Regions from separate parts of the Bacillus sp. FSL R7-0646 genome, predicted to be linked through region 2. Evidence: riboswitches for the same ligand, from Rfam matches in the RefSeq annotation. Region 2 holds a riboswitch; each other region holds the start of a gene.
The links. Region 2 has a riboswitch for thiamine pyrophosphate ahead of thiC (phosphomethylpyrimidine synthase ThiC). Riboswitches for the same ligand answer to the same signal wherever they lie in the genome.
Positions count from the first base shown of each region.

Region 1: linked by a shared signal. The riboswitch ahead of thiT (energy-coupled thiamine transporter ThiT) and the one ahead of thiC (phosphomethylpyrimidine synthase ThiC) in region 2 are both predicted to bind thiamine pyrophosphate.
Region 3: linked by a shared signal. The riboswitch ahead of tenA (thiaminase II) and the one ahead of thiC (phosphomethylpyrimidine synthase ThiC) in region 2 are both predicted to bind thiamine pyrophosphate.

Region 1 is NZ_CP150217.1:3,109,010-3,118,774, reverse strand. Features, by position in the region: gene MKY62_RS16245 (processed acidic surface protein) at 1-874, shown strand, start outside; gene MKY62_RS16240 (class D sortase) at 981-1,538, shown strand; gene thiT (energy-coupled thiamine transporter ThiT) at 1,579-2,163, opposite strand; TPP riboswitch at 2,275-2,374, opposite strand; gene MKY62_RS16230 (GntR family transcriptional regulator) at 2,537-3,637, shown strand; rRNA gene MKY62_RS16225 (16S ribosomal RNA) at 4,264-5,813, shown strand; rRNA gene MKY62_RS16220 (23S ribosomal RNA) at 5,988-8,918, shown strand; rRNA gene rrf (5S ribosomal RNA) at 9,051-9,166, shown strand; gene MKY62_RS16210 (hypothetical protein) at 9,415-9,612, shown strand.
Region 2 is NZ_CP150217.1:928,773-938,537, reverse strand. Features, by position in the region: gene ssuD (FMNH2-dependent alkanesulfonate monooxygenase) at 1-869, opposite strand, end outside; gene MKY62_RS04680 (ABC transporter permease) at 883-1,611, opposite strand; gene MKY62_RS04675 (aliphatic sulfonate ABC transporter substrate-binding protein) at 1,716-2,705, opposite strand; gene MKY62_RS04670 (ABC transporter ATP-binding protein) at 2,726-3,493, opposite strand; gene thiC (phosphomethylpyrimidine synthase ThiC) at 3,696-5,471, opposite strand; TPP riboswitch at 5,619-5,727, opposite strand; gene aroD (type I 3-dehydroquinate dehydratase) at 5,877-6,641, opposite strand; gene MKY62_RS04655 (hypothetical protein) at 7,029-7,247, opposite strand; gene MKY62_RS04650 (TGS domain-containing protein) at 7,494-8,819, opposite strand; gene MKY62_RS04645 (Rap family tetratricopeptide repeat protein) at 9,612-9,765, opposite strand, start outside.
Region 3 is NZ_CP150217.1:4,024,756-4,034,520, reverse strand. Features, by position in the region: gene aceB (malate synthase A) at 1-218, shown strand, start outside; gene aceA (isocitrate lyase) at 233-1,504, shown strand; gene MKY62_RS20885 (hypothetical protein) at 1,556-1,714, opposite strand; TPP riboswitch at 1,917-2,021, shown strand; gene tenA (thiaminase II) at 2,133-2,819, shown strand; gene MKY62_RS20875 (ECF transporter S component) at 2,816-3,415, shown strand; gene MKY62_RS20870 (ABC transporter ATP-binding protein) at 3,390-4,982, shown strand; gene MKY62_RS20865 (energy-coupling factor transporter transmembrane component T) at 4,979-5,713, shown strand; gene MKY62_RS20860 (PRD domain-containing protein) at 5,908-6,741, shown strand; gene MKY62_RS20855 (PTS beta-glucoside transporter subunit IIBCA) at 7,052-8,911, shown strand; gene MKY62_RS20850 (glycoside hydrolase family 1 protein) at 8,901-9,765, shown strand, end outside.

The DNA of each region.
Region 1 (9,765 bases), 2.0 Mb from region 2:
AAAAGAATTGGAAGCCTATTTGCAGGATACATATGATGAGAGTTTAAAAGGTTTTGACTCGGTGGAAGAGTTGAAAGACTTTTTAGGGCAAAGACTGACTAAAAAGCTTTTGGCATCCTATTTGAAAGAATACGGATTGAGCGAAAAAGAAGCGGCTGACCTATTTGTTGAAAATGGCTATATGGAAAGCGGCCAAAACATTCTCGACGTGTTTATGTTTGAATACGAATTGGACGATGCGCTCTACACCGTGACATATGAAGAAGACGATTTTCAGATCGGAAACATGTTTCAAGAATTGGGTGTGGATGATCAGGAGTGGGAAAGACTCGTGAATCACCTCCGAAAAGTGCGCGATAACAATCCGAACCTTGAAAATGACTTGATGGCTCTTGGAGAACGTCTTGAAGCGGTAGCCGATTTCGAGTCTGTATCAGAGCTGTCAGCTCAGGATATCGCTGAAATGCTGTCCATTTTAAACGATCTTCAGAAGACGCTCGAAGTGAAAACGAAATATTATCTTGTTAAAGACGGAAAGAAAAAAGAAGTGTCTTTGACGACGCTTGTCAGTGCTGAAGATCTGAAGGGAGCAAGCCTCCTAGTGGAAGTATACGATCTGCAGGGCAATTTCATTTTGGATGTATTGCTGACGCCTGAAATGATCGGATCTGATTTAATTCATGACACAGGGTCGAAAGTGAAGCAAACCCAAACGGCTGTTAAACACGACGCAAAGAAATCTCATGTGAAAAAGACGGTTAAAGGTGCAAAGCTTCCGAAAACGGCCGGGCATTACGCAGAATGGTCGATCTTTGGCGCCGTTCTGATGTTTGGCGGATTGTTTATGGTCAGAAGGCTTCGAAAAGCGGCTTAACATTTTACTTCCCATTCTAAGTCTGTATAGAATGGGAAGTTTTTATAAGGAGTGAAAGGAAATTAAGGCACATCGAAAAAAGATCATCTGGCTTGCAGCCATTGCGATGGTTGCGTGCGGCGCTTATTTTACAACAACGAATGTGTTCAAGCTGATGCACGGCTACGCTCTATTTTCATTTCAGCAGATGAAAGAAGAGGAAAAGCCTGAAAAACCTCCGATTCAGACGACGAAAAAAGAAAAGACGGCAATTGATCAAACATTTGAAACCGGGGAGAAAATCGGTGATCTTGTTATTCCGAAAATCAATGCAAGGCTTCCGATATATCACGGAACAGATGAAGACGAGCTGCAAAAAGGCGTGGGCCATTTCGCAGGATCCGTTCTGCCTGGAGAAGATGACAACTCGGTTTTATCAGGCCACCGGGATACGGTTTTCCGAAAACTCGGCCGAGTGGGGAAAGGCGATCAGTTAATTGTTGAAGCTTCCTACGGAACTTTTACATACAAAGTGAAAAAGGTCCGAATCGTGGATGCGGATGACCGGACGGTGATAGTTCCAAAGCCGAGAGCGACATTGACGGTTTCCACCTGCTATCCTTTTGACTTTATCGGTTCAGCACCGGAGCGGTATATATTGGTCGCAGATTTGATTAAAACATAAAAAACAGCGGAATCTCAGGCGAATCCGCTGTTTTTTTATGTTATCTCATGTTTGTTCTGTTTTCTAGAAGTCTTGGTGCGGTTAGCAGCAGTATACAAAGGACGATTGTGCAGACAATGAAAGACGGAAGCATATACGTTCCATTATATACCAATGAATAAATCCATACCGGAGTGCCTTTAGGCGCATAGTTTCCAAAAAAGACAGCGCCGCTGATGACATGTGCGAGAAATTTCAGTCCGCTTCCAAGAAGGACGGCCAGCATAACATAGGAAATGATCTTTCCTTTTTGTTTCTCAAATGAAGCATTTCGGATCGATCCGGCAAAAAAGCCGCCGATTCCCGCGGCCGTAGGCGCGATAAAGTAATCAAGAAGAAGCTGCAGAGGATGAACAACGTAAAATCCTCCAGTGACAAATTGAAGCAATCCGGCTAAAAACCCGGTCGCCAGCCCTGCCTTGAGCCCCCATCTAAAGGAGATCAGGAAGATCGGAATCATCATGACGGCGATTGAACCGCCTTGAGGCATTTTTAAAAACATTCCGGACACCATATCAAGTATAAGTGCTATTCCTGTCATAATCGCAATTTCAATCAGCTGTACAAGTTGTTTAGATTGATTCATCATAACCCTCACTTTTGATGAACAAAGGGATACTGGACTTCTTTCCCAATAAAAAAAGCAATGCGGGGAAGGAGTAGGACAGTTTTCCACGCACTGCTTTGGATGCAATTAGAAATGACTTTGCCACATTCCTACGCCAGCATTAACTAACAGGTTCGAAGGGTCAGAACGGTCGTTCACTCTCAGCCCGGAGGCTCCCCTTGTGGTCATCAAGTTATTTAGTTATATTCTACTATACTAAAAAAAGAAACGGACGACAAGCTAATTTTTCGAAAAACTTTTGCTGAAACCCTCCAATATGTAGCAATGCAAACATCTTTTCCTTATAATAGAACTTATTCATACGTACAAGATGCAGTAAAGGGTTGATCTGATGAGTGAACTCACAAAATACAGCATGGTGAAAAATGAAATTAAATCGTGGATATATGAAGGCAAAGTGAAGCCGGGCGAAAAAATCCATTCGGAAAACGAATTGATGAAAATATTTGATGTGAGCAGGCATACGATCCGGCAAGCAATTGGCGACCTTGTTCATGAAGGGCTTTTATACAGAGAGCAAGGCTCGGGGACGTATTGCTCTCACCGCCTGCAGCTTTCTGAAAAAGGAAGGGAAAGAAATAAGATGATTGGGGTCATTACGACTTACCTTTCGGATTACATTTTTCCTTCTATTATAAGAGGAATCGAATCTTCATTGTCGAGTGCAGGTTACACCTTGGTCGTCGCGAGCACGAATAATGACATTGAAAAAGAAAAACAATGTCTTGTAAATATGCTTGACAAAAAAATTGATGGGTTGATTGTGGAGCCGACGAAAACCGGCAGCTTTAATCCGAATTTAAATTACTATCTGACCCTTGAACAGCACCATATACCATATTTGATGATCAACCAATTATATCAGGAGTTAAACCCGCCTCATTTCATTTTGGATGATGAGCACGGCGGTTTTATCGCCACGGAGCATTTGATTAAGCTAGGCCATGAAAAAGTGTTCGGTTTCTTTAAACAGGACGATATGCAGGGCGTCAACCGGATGAAAGGATTTATCCGGGCTTTCAGGGAAAACGGCTTGTCGTTTTATCCGGAGATGGTCGTGACTTACACAACAGAGAACAAAAAAGAAAAAACGATTGCTGAGGCAAGGAAGCGGCTTTCCTCAGCAGACCGCCCGACTGCCATATTCTGCTATAATGATGAGATAGCACTTATAGTGTTGGATGTCGTAAGGGAATTCGGTTTGAAAGTACCGGACGACATATCAATTGTCGGATATGACGACTCACACTTGAGCGAGGCGTCTGAAGTGAAGCTGACATCAGTCACCCATCCGAAAATGCAGATGGGGATTGAGGCGGCAAAATGGATGATTGCCAAAGTTGAGGGACGGAACACGGATAAGCTTGAGCATTCTACCGTCTATAAACCTGAACTTGTTGTCAGACATTCGACCGCCAAGCCGAAAAGGTAGGCTGATCAGCTTTACCCATACAAGCGATTCGAGTATTCGGCTGCTTTCGTTGCCAACAGCACGACAGAGTGAATGTCATGAGACAAAGATAGATCCTTTAAAAAGCTCCGAATTCGGAGCTTTTATTAAATTGAAGGCTGATAGCGGAGAGTTTAAGGGCATTTCCGCAGCTTCGGGAACAATGGTACAGCGTCTCGATTTTTTTGGCCGCTGTACATCTTTTATATAGAAGAAAACAGTAAGTAAGAAGGAATAAGTTGCGTCAATTGTCGGCTGGTCCGGGATGATCGGGAATTTCATTTGATTATTATTTTTTTAAAAAAGCTATTGTGCAAAACGAAAATAGATGTTATATTAGTATCCGCCCTAAAAAGAAGGCTTTATAAATACAACTTCAAAAAAACTTTTAAAAAAAGTTGTTGACATTCACATTGATAGAATGTTATATTAATAAAGTCGCTTCGGACAGGAGCGGAAATGATCTTTGAAAACTAAACAAGACAAAACGTACCTGTTAATTCATTAAATAAATCGTACATGCGAATGTGCGTAGTCAGGGGCCTGCACGATGCAGGTCATGCAGATGTTGTCACAGGATGTGACGAACTTAATCTGCGCTCCATTACTTCATGGAGAGTTTGATCCTGGCTCAGGACGAACGCTGGCGGCGTGCCTAATACATGCAAGTCGAGCGGACCGACGGGAGCTTGCTCCCTTAGGTCAGCGGCGGACGGGTGAGTAACACGTGGGTAACCTGCCTGTAAGACTGGGATAACTCCGGGAAACCGGGGCTAATACCGGATGCTTGATTGAACCGCATGGTTCAATCATAAAAGGTGGCTTTTAGCTACCACTTACAGATGGACCCGCGGCGCATTAGCTAGTTGGTGAGGTAACGGCTCACCAAGGCGACGATGCGTAGCCGACCTGAGAGGGTGATCGGCCACACTGGGACTGAGACACGGCCCAGACTCCTACGGGAGGCAGCAGTAGGGAATCTTCCGCAATGGACGAAAGTCTGACGGAGCAACGCCGCGTGAGTGATGAAGGTTTTCGGATCGTAAAACTCTGTTGTTAGGGAAGAACAAGTACCGTTCGAATAGGGCGGCACCTTGACGGTACCTAACCAGAAAGCCACGGCTAACTACGTGCCAGCAGCCGCGGTAATACGTAGGTGGCAAGCGTTGTCCGGAATTATTGGGCGTAAAGCGCGCGCAGGCGGTTTCTTAAGTCTGATGTGAAAGCCCCCGGCTCAACCGGGGAGGGTCATTGGAAACTGGGGAACTTGAGTGCAGAAGAGGAGAGTGGAATTCCACGTGTAGCGGTGAAATGCGTAGAGATGTGGAGGAACACCAGTGGCGAAGGCGACTCTCTGGTCTGTAACTGACGCTGAGGCGCGAAAGCGTGGGGAGCGAACAGGATTAGATACCCTGGTAGTCCACGCCGTAAACGATGAGTGCTAAGTGTTAGAGGGTTTCCGCCCTTTAGTGCTGCAGCAAACGCATTAAGCACTCCGCCTGGGGAGTACGGTCGCAAGACTGAAACTCAAAGGAATTGACGGGGGCCCGCACAAGCGGTGGAGCATGTGGTTTAATTCGAAGCAACGCGAAGAACCTTACCAGGTCTTGACATCCTCTGACAACCCTAGAGATAGGGCTTCCCCTTCGGGGGCAGAGTGACAGGTGGTGCATGGTTGTCGTCAGCTCGTGTCGTGAGATGTTGGGTTAAGTCCCGCAACGAGCGCAACCCTTGATCTTAGTTGCCAGCATTCAGTTGGGCACTCTAAGGTGACTGCCGGTGACAAACCGGAGGAAGGTGGGGATGACGTCAAATCATCATGCCCCTTATGACCTGGGCTACACACGTGCTACAATGGGCAGAACAAAGGGCAGCGAAGCCGCGAGGCTAAGCCAATCCCACAAATCTGTTCTCAGTTCGGATCGCAGTCTGCAACTCGACTGCGTGAAGCTGGAATCGCTAGTAATCGCGGATCAGCATGCCGCGGTGAATACGTTCCCGGGCCTTGTACACACCGCCCGTCACACCACGAGAGTTTGTAACACCCGAAGTCGGTGAGGTAACCTTTTGGAGCCAGCCGCCGAAGGTGGGACAGATGATTGGGGTGAAGTCGTAACAAGGTAGCCGTATCGGAAGGTGCGGCTGGATCACCTCCTTTCTAAGGATATTATACGGAATATAAGACCTTGCGGTCTTATAGACAGGTGCGTTTGGATCTTGTTTAGTTTTGAAGGATCATTCCTTCAAAGCGTGTTCTTTGAAAACTAGATAACGAAAGTAGACATTCACATTCAATTGTAATGCAAGATATCACGTAGTGATTCTTTTTAACGGTTAAGTTAGAAAGGGCGCACGGTGGATGCCTTGGCACTAGGAGCCGATGAAGGACGGGACGAACACCGATATGCTTCGGGGAGCTGTAAGCAAGCTTTGATCCGGAGATTTCCGAATGGGGAAACCCACTGCTCGTAATGGAGCAGTATCCATATCTGAATTCATAGGATATGAGAAGGCAGACCCGGGGAACTGAAACATCTAAGTACCCGGAGGAAGAGAAAGCAAATGCGATTCCCTGAGTAGCGGCGAGCGAAACGGGAACAGCCCAAACCAAGAGGCTTGCCTCTTGGGGTTGTAGGACACTCTGTACGGAGTTACAAAAGAACGAGGTAGATGAAGAGGTCTGGAAAGGCCCGCCATAGGAGGTAACAGCCCTGTAGTCAAAACTTCGTTCTCTCCTGAGTGGATCCTGAGTACGGCGGAACACGTGAAATTCCGTCGGAATCCGGGAGGACCATCTCCCAAGGCTAAATACTCCCTAGTGACCGATAGTGAACCAGTACCGTGAGGGAAAGGTGAAAAGCACCCCGGAAGGGGAGTGAAAGAGATCCTGAAACCGTGTGCCTACAAGTAGTCAGAGCCCGTTAACGGGTGATGGCGTGCCTTTTGTAGAATGAACCGGCGAGTTACGATCCCGTGCAAGGTTAAGTTTGAAAAGACGGAGCCGCAGCGAAAGCGAGTCTGAATAGGGCGCATGAGTACGTGGTCGTAGACCCGAAACCAGGTGATCTACCCATGTCCAGGGTGAAGTTCAGGTAACACTGAATGGAGGCCCGAACCCACGCACGTTGAAAAGTGCGGGGATGAGGTGTGGGTAGGGGTGAAATGCCAATCGAACCTGGAGATAGCTGGTTCTCTCCGAAATAGCTTTAGGGCTAGCCTCAAGGTAAGAGTCTTGGAGGTAGAGCACTGATTGGACTAGGGGCCCCTACCGGGTTACCGAATTCAGTCAAACTCCGAATGCCAAAGACTTATCCTTGGGAGTCAGACTGCGAGTGATAAGATCCGTAGTCGAAAGGGAAACAGCCCAGACCGCCAGCTAAGGTCCCAAAGTATACGTTAAGTGGAAAAGGATGTGGAGTTGCTTAGACAACCAGGATGTTGGCTTAGAAGCAGCCACCATTTAAAGAGTGCGTAATAGCTCACTGGTCGAGTGACTCTGCGCCGAAAATGTACCGGGGCTAAACGTATCACCGAAGCTGCGGACTGTTCTTGCGAACAGTGGTAGGAGAGCGTTCTAAGGGCTGTGAAGCGAGACCGGAAGGACTCGTGGAGCGCTTAGAAGTGAGAATGCCGGTATGAGTAGCGAAAGAGGGGTGAGAATCCCCTCCACCGAATGCCTAAGGTTTCCTGAGGAAGGCTCGTCCGCTCAGGGTTAGTCGGGACCTAAGCCGAGGCCGAAAGGCGTAGGCGATGGACAACAGGTTGATATTCCTGTACCACCTCCTCACCATTTGAGCAATGGGGGGACGCAGGAGGATAGGGCAAGCGCGGTATTGGATATCCGCGTCCAAGCAGTTAGGCTGGGAAATAGGCAAATCCGTTTCCCGTAAGGCTGAGCTGTGATGGCGAGCGAAATATAGTAGCGAAGTTCCTGATTCCACACTGCCAAGAAAAGCCTCTAGCGAGGTGAGAGGTGCCCGTACCGCAAACCGACACAGGTAGGCGAGGAGAGAATCCTAAGGTGATCGAGAGAACTCTCGTTAAGGAACTCGGCAAAATGACCCCGTAACTTCGGGAGAAGGGGTGCTCTGTTAGGGTGCAAGCCCGAGAGAGCCGCAGTGAATAGGCCCAGGCGACTGTTTAGCAAAAACACAGGTCTCTGCGAAGCCGTAAGGCGAAGTATAGGGGCTGACGCCTGCCCGGTGCTGGAAGGTTAAGAGGAGCGCTTAGCGTAAGCGAAGGTGCGAATTGAAGCCCCAGTAAACGGCGGCCGTAACTATAACGGTCCTAAGGTAGCGAAATTCCTTGTCGGGTAAGTTCCGACCCGCACGAAAGGCGCAACGATCTGGGCACTGTCTCAACGAGAGACTCGGTGAAATTATAGTACCTGTGAAGATGCAGGTTACCCGCGACAGGACGGAAAGACCCCGTGGAGCTTTACTGCAGCCTGATATTGAATGTTGGTACAGCTTGTACAGGATAGGTAGGAGCCTTGGAAACCGGAGCGCCAGCTTCGGTGGAGGCATCGGTGGGATACTACCCTGGCTGTATTGACCTTCTAACCCGCTGCCCTTATCGGGCAGGGAGACAGTGTCAGGTGGGCAGTTTGACTGGGGCGGTCGCCTCCTAAAAGGTAACGGAGGCGCCCAAAGGTTCCCTCAGAATGGTTGGAAATCATTCGCAGAGTGTAAAGGCACAAGGGAGCTTGACTGCGAGACCTACAAGTCGAGCAGGGACGAAAGTCGGGCTTAGTGATCCGGTGGTTCCGCATGGAAGGGCCATCGCTCAACGGATAAAAGCTACCCCGGGGATAACAGGCTTATCTCCCCCAAGAGTCCACATCGACGGGGAGGTTTGGCACCTCGATGTCGGCTCATCGCATCCTGGGGCTGTAGTCGGTCCCAAGGGTTGGGCTGTTCGCCCATTAAAGCGGTACGCGAGCTGGGTTCAGAACGTCGTGAGACAGTTCGGTCCCTATCCGTCGCGGGCGCAGGAAATTTGAGAGGAGCTGTCCTTAGTACGAGAGGACCGGGATGGACGCACCGCTGGTGTACCAGTTGTTCTGCCAAGGGCATCGCTGGGTAGCTATGTGCGGACGGGATAAGTGCTGAAAGCATCTAAGCATGAAGCCCCCCTCAAGATGAGATTTCCCATTCCTATAAGGAAGTAAGATCCCTGAAAGATGATCAGGTTGATAGGTCTGAGGTGGAAGTGTGGCGACACATGGAGCTGACAGATACTAATCGATCGAGGACTTAACCTAAATATTTGTGAATCGTCTGTCCGTTATCTAGTTTTGAGAGAACACCTCTCAGAAAGCCAAAGGCAAGGAAACTCGGCTAAAGGCCCTCACATCCTGTGAGGAACGCCCAGTACCTTCGTCCTGAAGGCATAGTTTGGTGGCGATAGCGAAGAGGTCACACCCGTTCCCATGCCGAACACGGAAGTTAAGCTCTTCAGCGCCGATGGTAGTTGGGGGCTTCCCCCTGTGAGAGTAGGACGCCGCCAAGCGCTTAAGAAGACCAGCTTATATAAGCTGGTCTTTTTTGCGGGTGTTCGATTGTATATACCGGAAGGGCAGGAGTGCATAGACGATTTCAACCCTTCAGGCCCCGCGAAACGGTGTGAAGAATAGGCAAGCTGTCTTCATCTTCTCTGGCCCGTGTTCTGGGTGTTCAAATCCGAATTTTAAAGCGGAAATATGAAGCCAATAAGCACATTGGCATGCATAAAATCAGTGAAGCCAGGGAGTAAAACCCATGCAAATAGAAGAGTGGATGCTGGATGTTCCGGCAAATGGATTTCGAGGGATTGAGGTAGCTGGAGGATTGACAAATGAATGCGTATATTTTGAGCAGTACGACGTTCATTTTCAAAACACGCCGCTTGCTATTAAGAGTCGGGATAGAGAGAGTCGAGAAGCGAAATATATTGCTTATCGTTCGAAACGGGCTTAAAATTGTTTTGAAAAATCAATTCGAATACAAATTTACCATGGGGAAGAGACAGGAATTCATGGAGCGTCTGGAGAACCTATTATAAGCCGTCAATAGGGATAAATGTTGCTCCTAAGCTTTTGATGCCATCATGCGGATTGAGCGGAACGAAGT
Region 2 (9,765 bases):
GCCCAAAGATTCGGGCTGATCTCAAGATTGCTTCTGTTTCCCTGGTGAAGCTGAACCATCCTCTTTTGTCCTGATGAATCCATCCGTTTCATCGCGTTTTGGGCTGCGGCAATCGTTTCATCCTCCAAGCGGCTGATCAGTCTATCCGCCGCCTGCCAGGCCTCTTTTTCCGTTTCCCTGACGATCACGTGCAGCCTGATTCCAAAACGGACGGTTCTCCCTTCTTTTTCAGCCTTCTTTTTGACAGATTGGATTTTTTCTTTGACGAGATGAGGCGGCTCTCCCCATGTCAAATAGACGTCCGCGTGTTTGGCGGCAGTCTCCTGCCCGGCCTTTGACGAGCCGCCAAAATAGATTGGCGGATGAGGCTGTTGGGCGGGCGGGAAAAGCAAGCGCCCGTTTTCAGTCTTCAGGTGTTTCCCTGAGTAGCTGACGGTCTCGCCTTTTAAAAGCGACCGCCATATGTCGAGAAACTCATTTGTCGCTTCATACCGTTCATCATGGCTGATAAACAGGCCGTCGCCGGCTAATTCATACGGATCACCGCCGGCGACCACATTGATGAGAAGCCTGCCCTCTGCAAGACGATCGAATGTCGAAGCCATCCGCGCCGCAACCGACGGCTGCATCAAACCGGGTCTTACAGCGACCAAAAACTTCAGATTTTTCGTGACTGACGCCAGAGCGGCTGCGGTAATCCACGGGTCTTCGCACGATCTTCCCGTCGGAAGAAGAACCCCTGTATACCCAAGCCTGTCAGCCGCCTGCGCCACCTGCTGAAAGTAGGTGTGATCTGCGGCTCTTCCTCCCGTGTTTGTACCAAGATAACGTCCGTCGCCATGAGTCGGAATAAACCATAAAATGTCCAAAAAGATCTCCCCTTTACTTTTTGTTTCCTTGATAGCTGTTTCTCCAGCCAAGGCACTTTTTTTCCAGAATTCTGACGAATGAATCCGTCAGCTTGCCGACGGCGGCAAAAATCAAAATCCCGACAAACACCTTATCGGTTTGCGAAAACTGTCTGGCATCCATAATCATATAGCCGACTCCAGCGCTTGATCCCATCAGCTCGGCAACAACAAGGCCCAGCCACGATACGCCGAGCGACAGGCGGATGCCTAAGAGAATGTTCGGGAGCGATGCAGGAAGAATGAGCTTTGTCACCTGCTTCAGCCAATGGAACTCCAATACCCTCGCCACATCGAACAGTTTCGAATCGACGCCCCTGATCCCTGAAAATGTGTTGATATATACCGGGAAGAAAGCCCCAAGAGCGATCAAGAGCACCTTTGACAGCTCATCGAAACCGAACCATAAGATAAACAGCGGCGTGACGGCGAGATGCGGAACGGTTCTCAGCATTTGCAGAGAAGGATCGAGGTAATCCTCGGCAATTTTCGAAAACCCGATTACAAGCCCCAGCAGGAGCCCGAGCCCGGCCCCCAGGAAAAAGCCGAGCGCGGCGCGCTGAATGCTGATGCCTAAATGAGTGAAAAGCTCTCCTGATACGATAAGATCCCGAAATGTAAGCAATATATCTAAAGGAGCCGGAAGCACGGTTTTTGATATGAGCTCCAATGACCCGACAAGCTGCCATAATAAAATCAACATGACGGGTAATACAAATCCCTTCCCCCATGCCAGCCGAAAAGCGGCCGGTCTCAGTTTTGCGCCTGTTTTCGGCTGGATCGAGGGGGTGCTTGATGAAACAGCTCTCATTTGTCATCTCCTTCTTTCAGCGCTATTTTTATAAATGAATTGTCGACCACTTCTTTTACATCAATCTCTTTGTTAATCGCTTTTAATTTGTATTGAAAATCGGCGGTCTCCTGCTGTGTTTGAATGATGCGGTCTGTGATCGGCTCATTTAACGGTTCGGTGTTATTCAGCACGTTTTCAACGACCTCTTTGTCGAGGTTTTTAATTTTTGCGTACGCTTCAACCGCTTCTTTCTTATGGGTTTTCTGCCATTTCACGGCCTTGTCATACACCTTCAGAAAACGAATCACCTCATCCGGATGCTGTTCGGCGAATTTGCTTCGTACAAGCGTAAAACCCGGGGAATACTTGTCGATTTGTTCCCCGTCAACCAATATGTCCGCGTCACTTTTGATCGTTTTAAGAGACAAAAACGGCTCCCAAATCGACCAGGCGTCAATCGCTCCGCTGTCAAATGCCGGCATGGCTTCGTCAGGCTGAAGCTGAATGATGTTGACGTCTGTTGGCTTCAGACCCGCTTTATCGATCACTTTATACAGGAAATCGAACCCGCTGCTGCCTTTTGCCACCGCCACCTTCTTTCCTTTCAAATCTTTTATGTCATCGATTCCGCTCCCTTTTTTCACAAGAATGCCGTTCGCCTTTAAACCGTCTTGAGAAAGGCCGATTTCTTTAAAATCAATGCCAGCCGCCTGCCCTGCGATCACCGGTGAATTTCCGACTTGGGAAAAATCGAGTTTATCCGCGGCAAGACCTTCAAACTGCGGCGGACCGCTTTGAAACTCTGTCCATTTCACTTTAATTCCTTCTTTTGCGAACTCTTTTTCAAACCAGCCTTTTTCTTTCGCAAGGAGCAACGGGCTTAAGCTTTGCTGCACTCCGATGTTGATCTCTTTTAAATCTCCGCCCCCTTCACTTGATTTGGCTGCTGAACAGCCCGCAAGAAGCAACAGGCAGCCCAGCACATACAACGGCCATTTTTTCACGTTTTTCCGCTCCTTTCTGCTCAAATTCCTGAACCTTCCTGAAAGCTGAATGTTTCCGTTGTCTCGAACTCTTTCAGCACCTTTTGTCTAATTGTTTGAAAAACGGGCGATGTTCTGCTGCGCGGAAAAGGCAGATCGACCGGAATCAGCTTGTGGATTCTCCCCGGCTTTGCCGTAAGAATTGCGATCCGGTTGGCTAAATACACCGATTCGTCAATATCGTGCGTCACGAGGATCATCGTCATCTTCTTTTCTCTCCAAATGTCTGTCAGTACATCCTGCAGATGCTTTCTCGTAAAGGCGTCCAAGGCACCGAAGGGTTCATCAAGCAGCAAAATCTCAGGCTCCCTGAGCAAAGCCCTGGCAATCGCGACCCGCTGCGACATTCCGCCGGACAGCTCGCGCGGGTACTGTTTCTCCGCACCTTTCAGCCGTACCGTTTCAATCAATTCATCGACTTTTTTTCGCACTGCTGGTTCTTTCAGGCTTAAATCTGCGGCGATATTTTGCTCAACCGTCATCCATGGAAAAAGCCGATGCTCCTGAAAGATGAAGCCTTGCTGAATCCCCGGGCCCTTGATTTCTCTTCCTTTCATGCTGATTCGTCCTTCATAATCCCCGTCAAGACCGGCAGCGATTTTTAAGAGCGTACTTTTTCCGCACCCGCTCGGACCGATGACAGTCAAAAATTCGCCGTTTTCGACCGTAAGCTTCACGTCTTGGAGCACGCTTGTTTTAAAGCTGCCTTTTCCAAATGCTTTTTCATTCACACGAATTGATAAAGACATCTTGTTCTCCTTTCTTTTCTAAAACTGAAAATAAAAAGCTCTTATCCCAATTGAGATAAGAGCCTTCGGTTGACCGATCAGCGCTGATGGAATTTTCCGAAATATTAAATAACATACTAATTCATATTATTCCGACCTGTCAACCCTATATTATAAAAAAACAGATGAAAGGTTCCCCTTTCATCTGCTGTATTGCCCGCTTTTAACTGTAAATGCTGCCGCCTGCTTTTTTAAATTCCTTCGCCTTCTCTTCCAATCCTTTTTGGATAGCCTTTTCTTCATCAAGGTTGTTTTCCTTGGCGTAGTCGCGAATATCCTGAGAAATCCTCATGCTGCAAAATTTAGGCCCGCACATTGAACAAAAGTGTGCCGTTTTGGCGCCTTCCGCCGGAAGGGTTTCATCATGGTATTCGAGCGCTCTTTCCGGATCGAGCGACAAGTTGAACTGATCCCGCCAGCGGAATTCAAAGCGCGCCTTTGAAAGCGCGTCATCGCGGATTTGCGCGCCGGGGTGCCCTTTTGCAAGGTCAGCCGCATGGGCCGCGATTTTGTATGTTATGACGCCTTCGCGGACATCATCTTTGTTCGGCAGTCCCAAATGCTCCTTCGGCGTCACATAGCAAAGCATGGCCGTTCCGTACCAGCCGATCATCGCCGCTCCGATCGCCGATGTAATATGGTCGTAGCCCGGTGCAATATCGGTCGTCAGCGGACCGAGCGTGTAAAACGGTGCCTCTTTGCAAATCTCCATCTGCTTGTCGACATTCTCTTTGATTTTATGCATCGGCACGTGTCCCGGTCCTTCGATCATTACTTGAACATCATGCTTCCAGGCGATTTCCGTCAGCTCGCCGAGCGTCTCCAATTCGGCAAATTGGGCCTCATCATTCGCATCGGCAATCGAGCCGGGACGAAGACCGTCTCCGAGCGAAAATGCGATATCGTATGTTTTCATAATCTCGCATATCTCTTCAAAATGGGTGTACAGAAAGCTTTCCTCATGATGAGCCAAACACCACTGCGCCATGATCGCCCCGCCGCGGGATACGATTCCGGTGACGCGCTTTGCTGTTAACGGCACATACCGGAGAAGGACGCCGGCGTGAATCGTGAAATAATCAACGCCTTGCTCAGCCTGTTCGATCAATGTATCGCGGTAAATGTCCCAAGTAAGATCTTCCGCGACGCCGTTTACTTTTTCAAGCGCCTGATAAATCGGGACTGTTCCCACAGGCACCGGACAGTTGCGGATGATCCATTCTCTCGTTGTATGAATATCTTTACCTGTGGACAAGTCCATCATCGTATCAGCGCCCCAGCGGATGGCCCATGTCATTTTTTCCACTTCTTCTTCAATCGAAGAGGTGACAGCGGAATTGCCGATGTTGGCATTGATTTTGACGTGGAAGTTGCGGCCGATAATCATCGGTTCGCTTTCCGGATGATTGATGTTTGACGGAATAATCGCCCGTCCGCTTGCCACTTCATCACGAACAAATTCGGGGGATACGTGCTCTCGGATCGCGATAAATTCCATTTCGGGCGTAATGATCCCCTTTCTTGCGTAATGCAGCTGCGTGACATTTTGCCCTTTTTTCGCGCGCAGCGGTTTTCGTTTCAATCCTGGATAGCTGTGGCTCGCTTTCTCTTTGCTTTTGTAGCCGTTATCCTCCGGCCTTATTTCTCTGCCTTCATATTCCTCGGTATCGCCGCGCTCCCTGATCCAAGTCGCCCGCAAAGGTTTCAGCCCCTTGAGTATATCAACGTCCGCATTGGCGTCCGTATAGGGACCGCTCGTATCGTAGACGCGGACAGGCTGATTTTCCTCGTCGCCAAACGAACCCGTCGTCGGACTTAAAGAAATTTCTCTCATCGGCACTTGAATGTCAGGACGCGACCCTTCGACATACACTTTCCGGCTCCCTGAAAAACTTGACATGATCGAGATGTTTGTTTGCTGTACTGACTCCTGTTTCATGTAAAAATCCTTCCCCTCTAAAAAATTGATCAGGACGAAACTCCGGAACAGCACCAGCACAAAAAACCAGGCTCATATGTTGAACCTGGTTTTACAGTCAGTAAAATCGCTAGAAGACAGACGGACCATACCCATTCCCCATCTTCTCTCGAATCCTTTTTACTTCCCCACGCTGGTACGAACCAGATCAGGTCCAAAGGGTTAAGAAACGCGTGTCTCTCTCTCAGCCCGCATTCGGGCACCCCTAGTAATGCTATTAAATTTCGTGATTATCGTATCACAACCCATTATGAATGAAAAGGGAAAGTTAAAACGATTCCGAAAAGAAAGATAAATGAGTCGTTAGGACTACGAAAAAACTGACAAAGGAGCCGGCTGTCAGCCAGGCTCCTCTCAATCATCAAGTTATAAATTGCGATGCAATATATGAAGGATTTCCTTGAGCTCACCAGCTGCAATCTGCCCCGGTGCTGAAGCTTTCTTTGCGGCACCGAACGTCATTGCTGAACCGAATACCTCGCCCGCCAGGCGGCTGATGATACCTTTGCCGGCCATTGACATCGTAATAATCGGCCGATCTGCATACTTCTCATTCATCGTGCAAGTGGCTTCAAGCAGACGCAAGACATCAGCCGTGGTTTCCGGCATCACCGCGATTTTAGGCAGATCAGCCCCTAATTCCTGTGCTTTTCGCAAACGGGAAACAATTTCTTCTGCAGCTGGTGTCTTTTCAAAATCATGATTAGATATAATCACGGACACTTCATGACCATGTGCTGTTTCCACCAGCGCTTTCACTTGCTCTTCGTCATTGAACAGCTCGATATCAATCACATCGGCAAGCCCTGTTTTAACAACCGCTTCATTTAAAGAAAAATATCGCGCTGTGCTGATCTCTTTTTCTCCGCCTTCGGCGGCGCTGCGGAAAGTGAAAATGAGCGGAGTGTCCTTTAAAAGGCCGCGGATTTCCGCCAATGCCGCGCAGACTTGATCAACGTCATCTACATCTTCATAAAAATCAGCACGCCACTCCGCAATATCGGCATCAAGCGTTTGAAAATAAGCCGCTTCTTCTTTTAATTGGGCAAGGTTTTTTCCGACAAGCGGCACACAGATTTTTGGCCGGCCTTCACCCAATGTAATTCCTCTGACCTTCACCAGTTTCTTCAATGTTTCAGCTCCCGTCTTTCTGTATTCGAATTTCCTTTATCAAATCACTGTGACTACTGAATGTCAACTGTTCGTGCAAGTAAAATTTTTTATGCGAACCACTGCATATTCTCCGCTCTTCATTTTATTGCACAAGTATGCTGACCTTCAATAGCTATAACATAGAGGCCCGCCAATCGGAAGCTTTCTAACTGGAAGAAAGGACGATGCTGCCATAGACCAAGAAAAAACTGCCCTTCGGATCAAGGGCAGTTTTTAGAGCCTTGCTATTTAATGCGTGATGCGACTGAACATTTCTTTACTAACGATAACATGCTTCAGTTCTGCTTCCGACGCCTTGGACGAGACGCCTCCTGCGAGCCGTTTGAACTTTAGCTTTCCAACCTCTCACCGTTTTGATGATGGAGCATTGTCAGTTTTTCCGGGAGCGGCATTGAAAATCGAATTAGCCAGCAACCGATATTGATGCTGCGGATGATCGTCATTGGTTAAATCGTTAGCGAAAACAGTTAAGTTCTTGTTGTGATCTTTATACGTGAAGGCCATAATCTTCCCTTTGGCAGCATCATAAGCGATAAAACCGACATCAGATAACACTTTGTGCACGATTTCTTAAACACATCCCCATTTCTTAATATTTTCAAATTGTAATAAGAGAAAAGACGATACAAGGGTGAGGGGTCTTAGCTGGATTTCATTTATAGATAAACAAAGGCCTGTAGAACTTTTGGTTATACAAGTTTCCTCGGACTCTGGTTCAGCATGAACTCATCCACTGCATATTCCTCTCGACAGGCTAAAATCCTGAAGGAGCTGCCTCTCGGTTCCTTCAGGCAACATGTTGAAGACCGCCTATCTCAGTCTCGCCGGTCCCGTGACGGGTCCCAAATTGCTGAATGCCCGGTCAAAGCGTCGCATCGCTGTCTCGAGCGGACCGGTAGGAAGCCGTGCAATCAGCCACCCTGTCACCGTCGCCACGGCCGCGACGAACAGATCACCGAATGGAATTGCCCCGATATCATACTTGGCCCCCGAGATTTCAAGAGCCCATATGACAACAAACTGAGCTGCATACATCGTCAACGCTACACGTCCGACTCCCGCGAACGGCTTTAGCACTGCAGAAATCTTCTGCGGCACGAGACATACCATTCCTAGAACCAGAAAGGCAGCCCCAAGCCCCAGCATCGTCTGGAAAGTTGACGCACTGTGCGGAGCTATCGAAAGAAGATTGTGCCAAAGCGGCGGTGCCACGTTGTGCGGCCAGATTGCATACTGATCCGGCTCGGCGCCGGCGGTGCCTTGAACACTTACGAGCCATTCTTCGAAGGAACGGCTCAGCCAAGGAAGAACGAAAACGCCCAATAACTTAGAGACGATAAGCATGACTGCGCCGCTGCTTACTAGCGAAAGTGCCGTACGCATCCTGGTCAGATCAAAGCGCCCGATTGCCATACCGGCGACGAAAGCGGGTGCAAGTGCGAGCGCCGACATCGGGCCGCCTGCAATATCGCCAAGCAAGTTTGCTCCCGACAGGACGCTCCCTCCGAGAATCATCAGCGGCGGGCTCACCGCAAGCAAAACAGCTGCTGTTGTAACGAGCACACGCGTCGAACGGCGAATCAGCACCAATGCCAGCACAAAAAGTGCAGCATAAGCCGGCAAAATCACCCCGAACGGAGTATTCAGCATGATGAGCAGATATCCTATCATATCGATAAATACCGCGCGGGCAAGCATCCGCGTCCGAAATGCGGCCGGCTCCATTCCTCTGTCCATCATGCGCCCGGCCATGATCGAATAGGAGATTCCGCCGCAAAGCACAAATAGAAGCGTCGTATTCCCGGAAACGATCGAACCGTTCGTTTCGTTCAAGGCGAAGTGCTGCAAATACATCCCGATGACCGCCAGTCCCCGTGCTGCGTCAAGTGCCACAATACGCCCTTTCCCCCGCGATTTTTCACGCACGATCTTCTGTCCTTCTGCTGAGTCCCGGGTGACAATTTCAACGAGTGCACCGTCCTGAAGCGGAGTTGATAAATCTACAAGCTTTCCGTTTAATTTACCTGCAACCGCATGTTCCAGACCGCAGCTAATGGAAGCAGCAACATCTTCAATACTTGCTTCCTCCTCAAATTCTCTGACGGACCCGTCAGGCAGTTTAATGCGAATTGACAACTGTATTCCTCCTCAAAAAAAAATTAATCCTTTTCCTATATTTAGGTGAAGCCATGCTGTATTCAATATAGCGGGCAGATGTCGCTAAAGTTTGATCAACTTGTAAACAAAACGTAAAAAGGCGGTCGGAGGATCGGAACACATCATTGGTATAAAGAAAAGCACCTTGTCGATGACAAGGTGCTTCATTCTTACTGACTTACTGAGTGTGATCTTGATTGAATGGACTTCAATGAAGGGACAACTGTTTGAACGGTATGCATCATTTCACGGTGCGCTGAATGAAGAGTGAGAGTGCGGACAACAGTTGGTCATTGCGTTTATGTTGGCGGCTCTCCGCTTTGATGAGGAATAAACAAAAAGAGCATTCCTTGTGTAAGGAACGCTCTTTCGTCGTTTGGCAATACGGTTTTTAGCGATATCGGTGGTCGTGGTTGAATATACCCATAGAACCATTGATATATCAAGGTTTTTGTCTGCCTTTGTATAAAATTTGTGCAAAAAATTTAAAATTGTTAATAATGCGGACAGCCGCATATTCAAATATTGATATGATGAAAATTCCAACACAAGGGACGAAGAAAGATGAGTATTAACACAATCGTTCTGGTTTTCAAACTAAAATAATTCTTTCACCAAAAAGGCAGGCCATCACATGACCTGCCCAAACACAATTATGTTGCGAGCCTAGATGCTACAGAAAATTCTGCATGTTGTTGTTCAACAGATGTGTGAATGGAAGCGCTCGACACGACCAACAAGCCCAAAGCAAGGGTCAGCGAAAGAAACAGCTTAGATTTCATACAGAAAGTCGCCCCTTTTGATTTGTTTCTGAGCCTGCACCATCTGATCATAAAAAAATATGGAATCATTTGGCCGCTCATTCCTAGTATAGAATAGAGCTGCTTCTAATGCCAGTTCCTCAAGATAGGGGTAACCACGACTA
Region 3 (9,765 bases), 1.1 Mb from region 2:
TTCGCCATCCGAAAGGAGTTCTTGACGATGGCCGGAAAGTCACCGCGGAAATGGTCAAGATGATGAAAGAGAAAGAAATGCAGAAAATCATCGATGAAGCAGGCGTGGAACATTTTCGGAGCGGCCGGTTTGAAGAGGCCGGACAGTTATTTGAACAGCTGATTTTGGATGATGAATTCGCGGAGTTTCTAACGATACCGGCTTATGAAAATATATAATGGGGGAATGTGCGATGCTGAAAGAAAAACAACTCGCAGAAAGCTGGGAGCATGATGAACGCTGGAAAGGGATCACAAGGCCGTATGAGGCGGCAGACGTCATTCGGCTGAGGGGCACGCTCGAGATTGAATACACGATTGCAAGGCGCGGCGCCGAAAAGCTGTGGAAGCTTCTCCATACAGAGGATTTCGTCCCGGCGCTGGGCGCTTTGACCGGAAACCAAGCCATGCAGCAAGTAAAGGCCGGATTGAAAGCGATTTATTTAAGCGGCTGGCAGGTGGCTGCCGATGCAAATATGTCAGGGAGCATGTATCCTGACCAAAGCCTTTATCCGGCAAACAGCGTCCCGGAAGTCGTCAAAAAAATCAACCGCACGCTGCAGCGCGCCGATCAAATCCACCATATGGAAGGAAAGGAAGACATCGATTGGTTTGCTCCGATTGTGGCCGACGCTGAAGCGGGCTTCGGCGGGCAGCTGAATGTGTTCGAGCTGATGAAAAGTATGATTGAAGCCGGCGCCGCGGGAGTTCACTTTGAAGACCAGCTGTCGTCTGAGAAAAAGTGCGGGCATTTGGGCGGAAAAGTGCTGCTTCCGACGCAAACGGCGGTACGTAATTTGATTGCCGCGCGCCTCGCCGCAGACGTGATGGGAGTCCCGACCATTCTTATTGCCCGCACGGACGCGAATGCGGCAGACCTGATCACAAGCGACGTCGATTCATATGATGCACCGTTTTTGACGGGAGAGCGAACAGCGGAAGGGTTCTTCAAAACAAAGCCTGGCCTTGATCAGGCGATTGCCAGAGGTTTGGCGTATGCGCCGTATGCCGATTTGATCTGGTGTGAAACGTCTGAGCCGAATATTGAAGAAGCCCGCCGGTTTGCACAGGCGATCCATGAAAAATTCCCGGGCAAACTGCTCGCCTACAACTGCTCCCCTTCGTTCAACTGGAAGGCCAAACTGGATGACAACACCATCTTGAACTTTCAGAAACAGCTCAGTGAAATGGGCTATAAATTTCAATTTGTGACATTGGCGGGCTTCCACGCCTTAAATCACGGCATGTTTGAATTGGCCCGCCAATATAAGCACCGCGGAATGGCGGCGTACTCTGATCTGCAGCAGGCCGAGTTTGCCAGCGAAGTCCACGGCTATACGGCGACAAGGCATCAGCGCGAAGTCGGAACGAGCTACTTTGATGAAGTCGCCCAGGTTGTGACAGGCGGGACTTCATCAACCACTGCACTGAAGGGATCGACTGAAGCGGAACAGTTTCAATCATAAAAACGTGAAAAAGCCGCCCGTCATTGGGCGGCTTGCTTGTTGTCTATCAAGTTAGCAATTGACATCATTGGAAGGGGCGGTAAAAGAGTTTTCCCTAATAACAGTCAGTGTCTGATGATTCCTGTTGTTTGTTTTGGCCGGCCGGTTGTCTTTGCTGAAAGAATAGAACAAATACACGGCCATTGTCAAAATCAAGATAAACATCATCATAAATATCCCCTCCAAATTTTTTGTCTTCACTATATAAGACGAACAAGCCCGGAAAAGGTTTCAGAAAATTTATATTTTTCTATAAATATTTCCGATTGCCGACTTTCTGTATGAAACCCGGCGGTTCTATACAAGAATAAAACTGAAAAACTCAGGTTGACATCATAACCATTGATGTGTAGAGTAAAAGTTAATGTAATAGGAAGTCCACTAGGGGAGCCGTAAGCCGGCTGAGACAAGAAGCGATCTTGGACCCTTTGAACCTGATCTAGTTCATACTAGCGTAGGGAAGTGGAGCCGGTGTCTTAATGATTTCATCATACTAAGGCCGCTCCATTTTGGGGCGGCTTTTTTGCGTATAAAGCCGCTTGCCCCCCTGTGCCTTCCTATAAAACCGATTGCTAAGGAGGCTATCTACATGAGTTTTTCCGCAGAACTTCGCCGCGAGGCAGACCCTATTTTTGAAGCCATTTTTGAGCATCCGTTTGTACTGGGGCTGGCGTCCGGGAGGCTGGAAAAGGAGCAGCTTGTTCATTATGTAAAGCAAGATTACGAGTATTTGAATGCCTTTATTCAAATCTACGGAATTGCGATTTCCAAGTGTCAAAATCGAAAAGATATGGAAATGTTTCATGAGCAGATTTCATTTGTGCTAGACAGCGAAGTGCACCCGCACAAAAACCTGTGCCGGGCCGCTGGGGTGGAGTACGAAACTCTGCAGGGCTATCCGCTTGCGCCTTCCGCCCATCATTATGTCCGCCATATGCTGACGTCGGCGCACGAAGGTACGCTGGGAGAGATATTAGCCGTCTTGCTGCCTTGTCCATGGACATATTGGGAGATCGGAAAAAAACTGATGAAGGACGTTCAGCCTGATCCATCGCATCCATTTTATGACTGGATCTGTTTTTACGGAAACAGAACGGATTCAATCACGACAAAGTTTTGCGCCCGCCTGGATGAATGGGCCGAAACAGCGGGCAAGGCTGAAAAAGAAAAAATGAAGGAGCTCTTTTTGCAAAGCTGTCAGCTTGAATACGGCTTTTGGGAGATGGCTTATACGGTTGAAGATTGGCCTGTGGAAATGGGGGCGGTGAGACGATGAATTGGAACATGAAAGAAGTCGTCATGACAGTCATCTTGTCTGTGGCATGCGGCGTCATTTATTTAGGGTGGTCTACCTTGTGGATCCCTGTTTCAGCTATCGTCGGGCCCGTCGGAGCGAACTTTATGTTCGGCATATGGGTGATCGCCAGCCCGATTGTCGCTTATATCATCCGTAAACCGGGTGCGGCGCTGATTGCCGAGACGGCAGCTGCGGCGGTCGAACTGCTGACCGGAAGCCATTTTGGGCTTTCAGCATTATTAATCGGTGTGTTCCAGGGAGCCGGTGCGGAAATCGCGTTTGCGATCTTTCGCTATAAGCGCTATAACTTGTTTACCCTTATGCTTTCCGGTGCGCTAGCCGCGGTGGGGAGCGCGACATACAGCCTGATGGCAAACGGTTTTGCCTACTATACGACGCAAACGCTGATATTGACGCTTATCATCCAAATCATCAGCGGCATTGTACTCGGCGGCTGGCTGGCAAAAGCCGTTGTCGAAGCGCTTGCGAAAACGGGAGTCCTGAACCAGTATGAGATCATGAAAGAACACCGGAAGAAGGATGATGCCGATGCGTTCATTTCTCGGATGCAGTAACCTTTCCGTCCGTTTTTATCATCGTCCTGAAACAGTCTTGGACCGGGTCTCGCTGTCGATTGAGCAGGGAGAAAAAGTGCTGATACTCGGGCCGAGCGGAAGCGGAAAATCGACGCTGTTGTCCGTGCTTTCCGGCATCATTCCTGAACATATCGAAGCTGAAGTCACAGGCGAGGTCAACCGCAGAAAGAGCGCCGGCGTTATGTTTCAGGATCCGGATTCGCAGTTTTGCATGCTTCATGTTGATGAGGAAATCGCGTTTAGCCTTGAAAATCGATCCGTTCCGCCAAAAGATATGGACCGCATCATCTCGGAGCTGATGGAGCTGGTCGGTTTAAAGATAGATAAGAAAACGCCGATCGAAACCTTGTCAGGCGGTATGAAGCAGAGGCTGGCATTAGCGTGCCTGCTCGCTTTGGAGCCTGAAGTGCTGTTTTTTGATGAGCCGACGGCGCAGCTGGACCCGGCCAGCCGGCAAGACATCTTTGCCTTGCTCCGCGACGTTTCCCGAAAAAGCGGACAGACGATGGTGTTCGTCGAACACGTGCTGGACGGCTGTATCGAGTGGATGGACCGAGTCATCCTTTTCAATGAAAAGGGACAGATCATCGCTGATGGAAAGCCGGAAGAAATCGTCAAACATTTTCAGCCGGAAATGAAAGCGGCAGGCATCTGGCAGCCCAAACTGTACCCCGCAGTATGGGAAGATGTTACCACACAAGATGATCATCCGCTCGCCGTCAAGCTCTCTTCTACATTGAAAATGAAAGAGGAGGAAGCGAAAAACAGGCCGTCAGCAGACAGGGACATATTGATCCGCACAGAGGACGCGGCGATCGGCTATCGGAAAAAGATCGTTGCCGACGGCATCAACCTGGAGATTCCAAGAGGGGAATGGATTTCCGTCATCGGCGGGAACGGCAGCGGAAAGAGTACGTTTTTAAAAAGTCTGATCAGGCTTGAAGCGGTCAAAAAAGGGCGCATTTATCTGGAGGGCCGGGAGCTGAAGAAATGGTCCGATCGTACGCTTTACGAGAAGGCCGGCTTTGTCTTTCAAAACCCCGAGCTTCAATTTATTCGGGACACGGTGTTTGACGAGATCGCGTTCGGAGCGAGACAGCGGAGCTGGCCGGAGGAGCAGGTCGAAAGGAAAACGGCTGAATTGCTGCAGGAATTCGGACTTGATGGTCATCAAAAAGCGCATCCCTTTACATTAAGCCTTGGGCAGAAACGGCGTTTAAGCGTTGCGACGATGCTTTTGTTTGACCAGGATTTGCTGCTGCTTGACGAGCCGACATTCGGTCAGGACGAAAAGACGGCAAAAGAATTGATCAAGCGCTTAAAGGAGCGGCAGGAACGGGGAACGACGATTGTGATGGTGACGCATGACATGGACATCGTAGACGAGCACTCCGACCGGGTCATCGTATTTCATCAAGGGAAAGCGGCATATCAAGGAACGCCGTATCAATTGTTCTCTGACCAAGACCTGGTCCGCCGCTTTTCATTGATACCGCCGCTTCACTACCGGTTCATGCACGAAAGAAAGGAGAGGGTTCCCGTATGAAAAGCAATGGTTCACTTCTTTCGGCATTGAACCCGAGCGCCAAGCTCTTTTCCCACCTCCTGGTCATGTGCATTCTCATGTTTGTTTCAAATCCGAAACCGACTTTTTTCATTTGGCTGTTTGCGGTTGTCATCGGGATTTTTTTCGGGGGATGGACTTTGTCTTATTTAAGTAAACGGCTGCTGCCTTATCTTATTTTTTTTATTCTCGTATTTTGGATGATGGCCGCTTTTGGGAAAGGCGAGGAAACGATTTGGGAATGGGCCTGGTTCCGCGTTACCGAGGAAAGCGTCGGCAATGGGCTGACAATCGCGCTGCGGATGCTCGGCTTTGTCACATACGGTCTCTTGTTTACGTCAACAACCGATTTGACGCAGTTTATTATGAGCCTGATTCATCAATGCAGATTGTCGCCTAAATGGGCTTATGGCTTGCTGGCCGGCTTCCGTTTTGTCCCGCTTTTTCAGTCGGAGCTTTCGCAAATGAAGGCGGCGCACAAAATCAGGGGCTATAAGCAAAAAAACAGCTGGAAGGCGTTTATTCGCTATGCGCTGCCGTTGTTTTCGCAAGGCATCCGCAAATCGGAAAGAATCGCCGTTGCCATGGAAGCGAGAGGGTTTACCGGTACAAAAGACCGCACCTACTATCAAACAGCGGGGCTTTCCGGAAAAGACTTCGTATATTTTGCGGGTCTGGCATCAGTCGCAGCGGGGATTTTGCTCACTTTTTAAGAAGGTTTTTTACAGGGCCGCCTTGCGGCTCTTTTTTTATAAACCCGGGTACAGGCGGGCATTCTGTAAAATGCAAACATTTCGGACGTTGACTGAAATATATTGACCTAGGCCAAAAAGGTTGTACAATCAATGTGTACCATTTGAAAAAAGAAGTATAAAAAAATCCCCTTAAAAGATGGGAGTGGCGCGATGTGAAAATTGCCAAAGTGATCAACAACAATGTGATCAGTGTTTTAAATGAACAGGGTCAGGAATTAGTGGTCATGGGCAGGGGAATCGCTTTTCAAAAAAAGCCTGGCGAAGCGGTGGATGAATCGAGAATCGAGAAGATTTTCAGGCTTGATAATAAAGATGTATCAGAAAGGTTTAAGACGCTGTTGGACGAAATTCCAATTGAATTTATGGAAATGTCTGAAGAAATTATCTCCTATGCGAAATTAAAGCTCGGCAAAAAGCTGAATGACAGCATTTATGTCTCGCTGACCGACCATATTCATTTCGCCGTCGAACGGCATAAAAAGGGACTGGATATTAAAAATGCCCTGCTTTGGGAGACGAAACGGCTGTATAAAGATGAGTTCGCCATCGGCAAAGAGGCGCTGGCCATCATTGAAAAGAAGACGGGGACAGCTCTTCCGGAGGATGAAGCCGCCTTTATCGCGCTCCATATCGTAAACGCCGAGCTGAATGAAGAAATGCCGAACATCGTCAATATTACGAAAGTCATGCAGGAGATTTTAAGCATCGTCAAGTATCACTTTCATATCGAATTTGACGAAGAATCGCTTCACTATTACCGCTTCATTACCCATTTGAAATTTTTCGCCCAGCGGCTGTTCAGCGGAACCTATATGGAAAGCCGGGACGACTTTTTATTTGAAACCGTCAAAAATAAGTACCGGGACGCTTATGTTTGTACAAATAAAATCAGGCAGTATATCGAAAAAGAATACGGTCATCAGCTGACAAACGAAGAGCTTCTGTATTTGACGATTCATATCGAGCGAGTCGTTCATCAAAAATAGAGGATGATATCAAATGAAAGCGTTGACAATTGGATAAATGTATGCTACTTTTTACTTACATCAACTTATACAGGTTGTTAGGATTGTTACTGATGATGCAGGCAAAACCTAAATGACTGTGAAGCGGGACTCTTATGCCCTTGTTTTTCATAGTGATTTAGGTTTTTTTATTTTCATATTGTCTTAAGCGGGATTGTTACTGTTCGGCAGGCAAAACCTAAACTAAGCCTTCTTTGTACAGGCTTTAGTTTAGGTTTTTTATTTTTTAACAGCTTGATAGGGCTTTACGAGAGACAGGAGATGATCAACGATGAATGTTCAATCAATGGCAAAAGAAATTCTGGCGCGCGTCGGCGGGGAGAAGAACGTTGTATCGCTAGTCCATTGCGCGACAAGGCTCCGCTTCAAACTGAAAGACCGTTCCAAAGCAGACAGAGAAGCGCTTGAAAATACGGATGGCGTGGTAACCGTGGTGGAGAGCGGCGGGCAATTTCAAGTCGTTATCGGCAATAACGTTCCTGAAGTATATAAAGAAATCGGCCGGATCTCTCAACTGTTGGAAAGTTCTGCGGCCGATCACAGTCAAAAAGAGAAAGGAAGCCTCGCCGGTAGATTAGTAGATGTCGTATCCAGCATTTTCACTCCGCTGCTCGGCGTCATGGCGGGAGCGGGGATTTTAAAAGGCCTGCTTTTGATTTGCACAAACGCCGGCTGGCTCTCGCCGGAAGAGACGACATATACGATTCTATACGCGGCAGCCGACAGCCTGTTTTATTTCCTGCCTTTGCTGCTCGCCGTTACGGCCGCCAAAAAATTCGGAGCGAACCCGTTCATAGCGCTGACGATTGCCGGAGCGCTGATCTATCCGACGATACTCGAACTGAAAAACAGCGGCGCCCATACGGAGTTTTTCGGCATTCCGGTCGTCTTGATGAATTATACGTCGACCGTTATCCCGATTATCCTTGCGGTATTTGTGATGAGCTATCTTGAAAGATTATGTATGCGCTTTATTCATGAAAGCGTGAAGAACTTTATCACCCCTTTATTATGCCTGACGGTGATGGTGCCGTTAACTTTGATCGTATTCGGACCGCTCGGCGTTTACACAGGAAACGGGATCGCGGCAGCGATTCTGTCCGTTTTTGATTTCAGCCCGATTCTGGCAGGAGCGATTATTGCGGCCTTATGGCAAATCCTTGTCATCTTCGGGATTCACTGGGGGATCGTCCCTGTCATTTTGAACAACATTGCCGTCCACGGCAAGGACTACATTAAGCCGGCGACGGCAGCCGCCGTGTTTGCCCAAACAGGAGCCGCATTTGGCGTCATGCTGAAGACGAAAAACAAGAAGCTGAAAGCATTGGCAGGATCAGCTGCCGTTACCGGGATATTCGGGATTACAGAGCCGGCCGTCTACGGGGTGACGCTCAGGCTGAAAAAGCCGTTTGTATGCGGTGTCATCAGCGCGGCGGCAGGCGGAGCCATTATCGGATACTCCGGCAGCGTCGCCCTCGCTTCCGGCGCTCCGGGCTTGTTGACGATTCCGATTTTTTACGGACCGGGCTTTCTCGGCTTCATCATCGGCATTTCAGTTTCATTTGTTTTATCGATTTTGCTCACTTACATTGTCGGCTTTGACGACCCTGTGGAGGTGACAAAAGAGGAGCCTGTTGAAAAAAGCGCCGGTGAACCGATTTACAGCCCTTTGCAAGGAGAAGTCCTGCCGTTAACAGAAGTATCAGATAAAGTGTTCGCATCGGGGGCGCTTGGAGAGGGAATCGCGGTGGTTCCGTCAAAAGGCGTTGTCACCGCCCCTGCGGACGGCATCGTGACAACGGCATTTCCGACGGGTCACGCATACGGCATAACGTCGGAAAGCGGAGCCGAGATTTTGATTCATATTGGAATGGACACAGTCAGGCTCGAAGGAAAGCACTTCAATCCTAAAGCCGTGCAGGGGCAAAATGTGAAACGGGGTGATATACTCGCAGAATTCGATCTGGACGCTTTGAAAGAAGAAGGGTTTGACGTGAAAACGCCGATCATCGTTACAAATTCCGGTCAATACACGGATGTCATTCCAACGGATCAAAAAAAGGTGAAAACTGAAGAACGGATCATCACTTTAATTTCATCACCAAGGGAGGAAAATAATCATGAAATATAAAACATTAGCTCAATTTCCGAAAGATTTTTTGTGGGGCGCGTCTACTTCCGCTTATCAAGTGGAAGGCGCTTGGGACGAAGATGGAAAAGGGCCTTCTGTCATCGATGCGCGCGAAAGCTACCCGGAAGGGACAACCGATTTTAAAGTCGCAAGCGACCATTACCACCGCTATAAAGAAGATATCGCTTTGTTTGCAGAAATGGGCTTCAAAGCATACCGTTTTTCGATTGCCTGGACGCGCATCATACCGGATGGGGACGGCGATATTAATCCAAAGGGCATCGAATTTTACAGCCGTTTGATCGATGAACTCCTGAAATATGGAATCGAACCGATTGTTACGATGTACCACTTTGATCTGCCGAATGCTTTGCAGAAAAAAGGCGGCTGGTCGGACAGGGCCACGATTGATGCTTTTGAAAAGTATGCGAAGGTCCTTTTTGAAAGCTACGGTGACCGCGTCAAATACTGGCTGACCATCAATGAGCAAAATATGATGATCCTCCACGGATCTGCACTCGGTACACTCGATCCGAACTTGGAAAATCCGAAAAAAGAGCTTTATCAGCAAAACCATCACATGCTCGTCGCACAGGCGAAAGCGATCAAGCTTTGCCATGAGATGCTGCCGGAAGCAAAAATCGGTCCTGCGCCGAATATTGCGCTCATCTATCCCGCTTCTTCGAAACCGGAGGACGTGCTGGCGGCTTTTAACTATAATGCGATCCGAAACTGGCTTTACTTGGATATGGCCGTATTCGGACGGTACAATACAACAGCGTGGGCATATATGAAAGAAAAAGGCTGCACACCGGTCATCGCTGAAGGGGATATGGACATTCTGCGGTCGGCCA